Regions from separate parts of the Sulfitobacter pontiacus genome, predicted to be linked through region 3. Evidence: riboswitches for the same ligand, from Rfam matches in the RefSeq annotation. Region 3 holds a riboswitch; each other region holds the start of a gene.
What was found. A riboswitch is a leader RNA that binds a small molecule or an ion and turns the genes downstream of it on or off. The one in region 3 is predicted to bind cobalamin.

Region 1: it holds a riboswitch for cobalamin, as region 3 does, so the genes downstream of both, bluB (5,6-dimethylbenzimidazole synthase) here and AB1495_RS04170 (energy-coupling factor ABC transporter permease) in region 3, are expected to answer to the same signal.
Region 2: it holds a riboswitch for cobalamin, as region 3 does, so the genes downstream of both, AB1495_RS11305 (ABC transporter substrate-binding protein) here and AB1495_RS04170 (energy-coupling factor ABC transporter permease) in region 3, are expected to answer to the same signal.

The regions. Positions count from the first base shown of each region.
Region 1 covers NZ_CP160849.1:1,875,543-1,877,803, reverse strand. Annotated here, with positions in the region: gene AB1495_RS09210 (hypothetical protein) at 1-154, opposite strand, end outside; gene bluB (5,6-dimethylbenzimidazole synthase) at 393-1,073, opposite strand; cobalamin riboswitch at 1,123-1,301, opposite strand; gene AB1495_RS09200 (hypothetical protein) at 1,338-2,099, opposite strand.
Region 2 covers NZ_CP160849.1:2,305,484-2,307,744, forward strand. Annotated here, with positions in the region: gene AB1495_RS11300 (iron ABC transporter permease) at 1-252, opposite strand, end outside; gene AB1495_RS11305 (ABC transporter substrate-binding protein) at 273-1,289, opposite strand; cobalamin riboswitch at 1,433-1,632, opposite strand; tRNA gene AB1495_RS11310 (tRNA-Glu) at 1,754-1,828, opposite strand; gene AB1495_RS11315 (SDR family oxidoreductase) at 2,013-2,261, opposite strand, start outside.
Region 3 covers NZ_CP160849.1:827,105-829,365, forward strand. Annotated here, with positions in the region: gene cobA (uroporphyrinogen-III C-methyltransferase) at 1-688, shown strand, start outside; cobalamin riboswitch at 715-931, shown strand; gene AB1495_RS04170 (energy-coupling factor ABC transporter permease) at 1,003-1,686, shown strand; gene cobF (precorrin-6A synthase (deacetylating)) at 1,748-2,261, shown strand, end outside.

The sequences.
Region 1 (2,261 bases), 1.0 Mb from region 3:
CGGTTCCGTCCAGCGTGATCGACGACAGGCCAAGTGCCGCGCCGAAGGTGGTCAGCAAGAGGCCAATCGCCACAGCGACAACAGTGCCCGCGAAAATTGCGGGCCAGTCGACATAGGATCCATCGGCAGTTTTTTCAGTGAGTGTCGTGTTCATGTAAATGCCTCCCCGGCGTTTGCTTACGCCAAGCCGACCAGCGACAGCACCGCCATAACCACGACCACAAGACCAACGAGATAAATGATACCGCCCATTTTGAATACTTCCTCTTTGCGTGCCAGACGCGGGATGCACTGGCTTCACAAAGGCAACGTCAGGGAACCGGCATAGTTCCGCTGACCGCGCAAATTACCCGTACTGCGGGAGATGACAACGTGAGCGGGACGGACGGTGACTACGGGTCGCCCTGCCACGTACCGTCAAAGATCATCTCGTCCACGGGGAGCCGTTTGCTCCAGCCTTTCACCTCAAGTTCGGGCGTCTGGTAAAGCTCGTCCACGTGGCCCAGACACAGGTAGCCGACGATTTCTATCCGGTCGGGGATCTTCAACAGGTCACGCAGATCGGCATCGCGGAACACGCTGACCCAGCCCATCCCGATGCCCTCGGCGCGGGCGGCAAGCCAGAGGTTCTGGATCGCGCAGACGGTGCTATAAAGATCCATGCTTTGATTATGGGTGCGCCCCAGCACGACCTTACCGCCACGGCTGCGGTCACAGGTCACGCAGATATTGACCGGCGCCTTGCGGATGCCTTCGAGCTTCAGCGACCTGTAGGTTGTCTGGCGGTCGCCCTCGAACATCTGGGCGGCTTCCTCGTTGGCGCGGTTGAAGGCTTGCCAGACCTGATCGCGTGCGGCCTGATCGCGGATGACGATGAAATTCCACGGCTGTGACAACCCGACGGACGGTGCGTGATGCGCGGCGGTCAGTATGCGGTGCAACACATCCTCGGCCACTGGATCGGGTAAAAACTGATCGCGTACATCGCGGCGGGTAAAGATCGCCTTGTAGACGGCGTCGCGTTCAGCATCTGAAAAAGGCGCGGCGGGTGCCAGCGCAGAGGGTATCGGCATTGTTCAGTCCCCAACAATACGTTTATGCGCCAATCCCGCTGTCCATGCGGGGCAAGCTGTACTGTCTGGCCGGTCTTCTGACTTAGGGTCGTCTGGTCCGCGCGCCTTCCCGGAATAATCCAGTGGCCTATGCGCAAACCATCCCCATTACAGCGTTGGGCACGTGCCGGAGTTTCACCAGCTTCCCGATTCTTCCGCGGGGCGGACACCAGACCCGGCCATTGGGCCACGGCTGTCCGCCCGGAACAAGCCCTAACGCGGGGATCAGCCGCGTTTGGTTGCGAAAATCTTCTTCATTACGGCGTCGAACTCGTTCCACGAGATGACGGCCTTGTTGCCTGCATAGCCGTGATAATAGGACCGCCCGTTAGAGGTCGGGAAACCAGCCCAGATACGCGCGAGGTTTTCCATAAAGCGGTGGCGGCTGATCTTGCCTTTCTTGAAGGCGTTAAACCCCGCATCGACCAGAAGGATATCCGCCAGCCCGTCCTGCACCGCCGAGGTAAAGCGGTCATTCTTGCTCAGGCCCGCCTGTCGCACCAGACTGCGCAGTGTGGACGGAATGAACTGATATCGACCGATGGCATGCGGTTGGCCCGGCGTGCGGTCGATCCAGCGGTAGATCTCGCCGATGGTCATTTGCGTCGGACGCTGTGGCGGCAGCCGTTTGGCCCCGTATTGCACGGCGTCATAGCCCTTCGGACCTGCCTCGGCCCAAGCGATGAGACTTTTAAGGTCGGCGGCAGTGCTGACCCCGCTGAGCTCTTGGAAAGACCGGCTGCGGCTGCTCACGGTCTTGGACCGGACCTGCGCTTTGGGCTGGACCTTATGGCGCAGCTTGATCTGCCCCTGCCCTGCGGATTGCATGACGTTGAACGAGATGTCGCTTTGCATGGCAGAGCGCGCACCGGACAGGCTGAACCCTTCGGCGCTGACAGTGGTAGCGGCCAGAAGTGCCGCGGTTGCGATAATTGGTAGTGTGCAAGTAACTTTCATATCATCCCCCATGATGAAAAAATTTGTCATGGGACCATGGTGACCGCAGACGCCCACGCTTTCATTTGCGCAAGCAGGTGGGTCGGGGCCATGGACGGATAGGACGGCATATCTTTTGGGATAGGGCGCTATCCCGCGGTGCGGTTGCCCCCTCCGTTCAGACGGGCTTGGGCATTGCGGCACGCGGATCCG
Region 2 (2,261 bases), 1.5 Mb from region 3:
CAGCACGACGCCCGACAGCGCCAGACCGGCGCCGCAGCACATTGCCACCACGGCCCGCGCCATGCGGTAGTTCCACACGATGCCCTCGTCGATCTTGTCCACCGCATAGCCCGCGTTCAGCGCCTTGTTGGCCAGCACCTTCAGCACCACCAGCGGCGGGATAGAGACCTCGCCGATGGCCGCACCAAACAGCAGTGCGGCCAGCAGCACCGGCGGGATGATCACCCACCAGTGCCACTGCGGCCTGCGCATCACAGAGCGGTCGATTGCGGTCATTCGGCCAGATCAAAACCGGACAGCGCGTCAGCCATCGTTTCCAACGCATAGATCGCACGCACGGTCGGGTCCATCGCATGGGCGTCCATGGTGATGATGCGGCCCTCTTTCACCGCGGTCATCTCGCGGGCGACGGGATCGTTCATCAGGAAGGCGCGCTTTTTCTCGATGTCATCCGCAGGGAAGCGGCGGCGGTCCATTTTGGCGAGCACGATGAAAGTCGGGTCGGATTTTGCCAGAGTCTCCCATCCGACCAGCGGCCATTCCTCGGCCGAGGTCACGACGTTTTCAACGCCAAGCTTGTCCATCATATAGGCGGGCACACCCTGTTGACCTGCGACATAAGGGTCCGCCGCCATCTCGGACGACGAGAACCAGAACAGCGCCGAGGTGCCTTGGGGCAGGTTCAGCGATTTGGCTTTCTCGACCGCCTTTGCCTCGCGCGATTGCAGGTCTGCCAGCAGCGTGGCACCGGCGTCTTGCGCGTTGTAGATGAGGGCGAGCTCTTCGATGCTGGTATACAGCTGCTGGGTCGTGAACAGTTCAGATCGCGTGCCGTCCGCGCCGACAGAATTATCCTTGGCCGCGCAATCGGTGGGCATCACATAGGTCGGCACGCCCACCTCGTGAAAGCTGTCGCGGGTGCCGACCATACCTTCGGGGCCGACGTGCCATTCATACATCACGGTGACCAGATCGGGGCGTTTGCCCAACACGCTTTCAAAGCTGGGATCGTTGTCCGCCAGCCGTTCAATCGCATCGTTGGTGTCTTTGAACTCTGGCAAAACGGGGCTGAACCAGACAGAGGTTCCCGCGATCCGGTCCTGTTGACCCAGCAGATACAGGATCTCTGTCGTGGATTGCCCGATGGTCACGGTGGTCTGGGGCGCCGCATCAAAGCTGAGCGTATGGCCGCAGTTGTCGATGGTCAGCGGATAGTCTGTCTCTGCGCCAAGCGCGGTGCTGCCTGCGAGGCTCGCAATCAGGGTCAGGATGGAAAAAAATGTTTTCATATCAAGGGCTCCGGTTGGTCCGATGCCGGGGTCTTTGAATAGAAAGAGAAGGGGCCAGCCAAACGGCGCGCGGGCGCATTTTGGTCTGCGCGTGTGGTAAGATCCGGTCCCATCATCATCCTCTCCCGAGCAACCCCGCCCGGTGTTTCAGGTTCAGTGTCGGCAGGTCTCCTGACTGACGGATCGCGGCTGTCCCCGCCTTCCCGGACCTTTAGGCCCAGTGGCATGATGGAGGTAGCTCACCGTCTACAGTTGCGGGGGCAGTTCCGGTTCATCCACAGCAAAGCGCGGATGGCGAATTCCCTATTATTTCCCGAAGGAAACCGACCCGGTTTCGATGACAGTTGTCCGCCGACCCGTCAAGTTGCGTTTTGCGGTCATCATCGCGTGACAAAGGCAAATAACGCGGGCCACGGTTCCGCAGAACGGGCGAGAGGCACATAACAAACGGAAGGAAAACCAAGTGGCAGCCCGTAGGGGAGTCGAACCCCTCTTTTCAGGTTGAAAACCTGACGTCCTAACCGATAGACGAACGGGCCACTTAACTTGTGAGCGCTTCTTTAGGCAAAGCCATCGGCGGGCGCAAGTGCAAGCCGCATGAGAAAGCGGGGAAGTACGGCAAAAAAATCACAGATTTTGATGCCGTATTCTAAGGGGCGTATGGCGAGGGGGAATCGTCGCGTGAAACGCGCGCCGCGCGCGGGATGAGGGCGCGCGTTTCCCTTAGATTTCCCAGTGAAAACCCGTCGCTTTTTCGGAGACGGCCCAGAGTTTCTCCATCACGGGTTTGTCGTAGGCATGAGGGTTCAGCGTGCCTTTGCCAACGGGCCCTCCGGTTTGCATCCATCCGGTCGGGCCATAAAGCGCGCGCTGCGCCAACCCGTCTTCGGTCGCGCACATGACCTCGGGATACGCGCCTTTTTCGGCGGATTGCACCAGTGGCGTCTTGCTCATCATCCACCAGGTGACCCG
Region 3 (2,261 bases):
CGGTCCGGGTGATCCTGAACTGCTGACCGTGAAGGCGGTAAAGCGGTTGCAAGAGGCCGAAGTCGTGCTGTTCGACGATCTGTCGGCGGGTCCGATCCTTGAACATGTCTCGCCCGAGGCGGATCTGATCGGGGTCGGCAAACGCGCCGGACGGCTGTCTCCGAAGCAGGATCACGTGAGCCGTTTGCTGGTCGAACACGCATTGACCGGCGCGCGGGTGGTGCGGCTGAAAAGTGGGGACGCGGGCGTGTTTGGCCGGCTTGAAGAAGAGCTGACCGCGCTGAAAGCGGCAGGCGTCGCCTTCGAGATCATCCCCGGTGTGACGGCGGCGTCTTCGGCGGCGGCGGCGGCGATGATCCCGCTGACCCGACGGCTGACCGCGCGGCGGGTGCAATTCATCACCGGCCACGGCGAATCGGGTGCCTTGCCCGAAGATCTGAACATGGCGGCGCTGGCCGACCCTACGGCGACCACGGTCGTCTACATGGGCCGCCGCACCTTTGCAGGTTTCGCCGCGCGGCTGATCGAGGCGGGCTTGCCCCCCTCGACCCCAGCCCTGCTGGCAGAGGCGGTATCGACCCCCGATCAAAAGCTGAGCCGCCACACCGTGGAAAGCCTTGCCCATCTGCCGCTGGATCCCGCAACGTCAGCGCCTGCGCTGATCCTTTACGGGCCGTTGACCGAATAGATGACTTGACAAAACCAGCCCGAAAATGACCACCTATTCCGGACGGTTCCCCGTGCGCCTTCGGGCAATCGGGGTGAAAAGGGAATACGGTGCGGTGCCAAAGCAAAGGTGCCAAATCCGGAACTGCCCCCGCACCTGTAAGTGAAGAGCAACCCGCATTGCCACTGGGCCACACCGCCTGGGAAGGCGCGGCACGCATGGACGCACAAAGTCAGGAGACCTGCCGTCATGGGGATGATCCCTGTTCCAACTGGCTGCCCCCCGGGGCGGCTTTCACATTATGCCGTCGGGGAAGACGGTAAGGAGACCTGAATATGCATATCGAACCCGAAGTCGTGACCGGCGCCAAGCTGGTCCTGTCCTATGGCACCGCTGCCGGTGCTGCGGCCTATACCGCGAAAACCGCAATGGACTCTGTCCGTGAAAAAGGCGTCGTGCCTTTTGCGGGCGGGGCCGCGGTGGCCACCGCGCTCACCTTTGTCTTTTTCCAGGTCTTCCCGCATTTCCCCGTGGGCGTGAGCGAAGTGCACCTGATCCTCGGGTCGACCCTGTTCTTGCTGTTCGGCGTGGCCCCTGCGGCTGCCGGTCTGGCGCTTGGTCTGCTGGCGCAGGGCGTGTTCTTTGCCCCCATCGACCTGCCGCAATACACGATGAACGTCACCACGCTGCTAGTGCCCTTGTTCATGGTCTCGGCGCTGGCCAAACGCATCATCGCGCCCAACACCGCCTATGTTGATCTGACCTATGTTCAAGCGCTCAAGCTGTCGACCGCGTTTCAGGCGGGCGTTGTGGGCTGGGTGGCGTTCTGGGCCATCTACGGTCAGGGCTTTGCCGCCAGCAACATCGCCGCTGTGGCCAGCTTTGGCGGGGCCTATATGATGGTCATCCTGATCGAGCCGCTGGTGGATCTGGCCGTGCTCGCCGCCGCGAAAACCCTGCGTGATTTCGCGGGCAGCGCGCTGTTCACCAAACGTCTAACACAGACTGCCGCTGAATAATCCAAGACCCGACGCGGCCCCCTACTCTGCGGGCCGCGTCACCCCCTGCCGGAGCCTCAAGATGTTTACGCTTTCACTGATCGGCATCGGGTCCGGCAATCCCAAACACCTGACATTACAAGCCATCGACGCGCTGAATGCCTGCGATGTGATCCTGATTCCGTCCAAGGGCGCAGGCAAAGATGATCTGGCCGGCCTGCGGCACGAGATTTGCGCCCAGGTGCTGCGGTCGGACGGGCCTGATATTCACGAATTCACCCTGCCCAAACGCGACGCCGCCAACCCTGATTATCACGCGGGCGTCCACGATTGGCATGATGCCATTGCGCAGGTCTGGCTGGCCGAGATGCAGCGCACCCTGCCCAAAGGCGGCCGTGTCGGCTTTCTCGTCTGGGGGGATCCGTCGCTGTATGACAGCACCCTGCGCATTGCGGAGCGGTTGCAAAAGGCCGTCACACTCACCGTCGATGTCGTGCCGGGGATCACCTCTCTTCAGGTACTGACGGCGGGCCATGCGATCCCGCTGAACACCATCGGCAATCCCGTCACCATCACCACCGGTCGGCAGCTGCGCG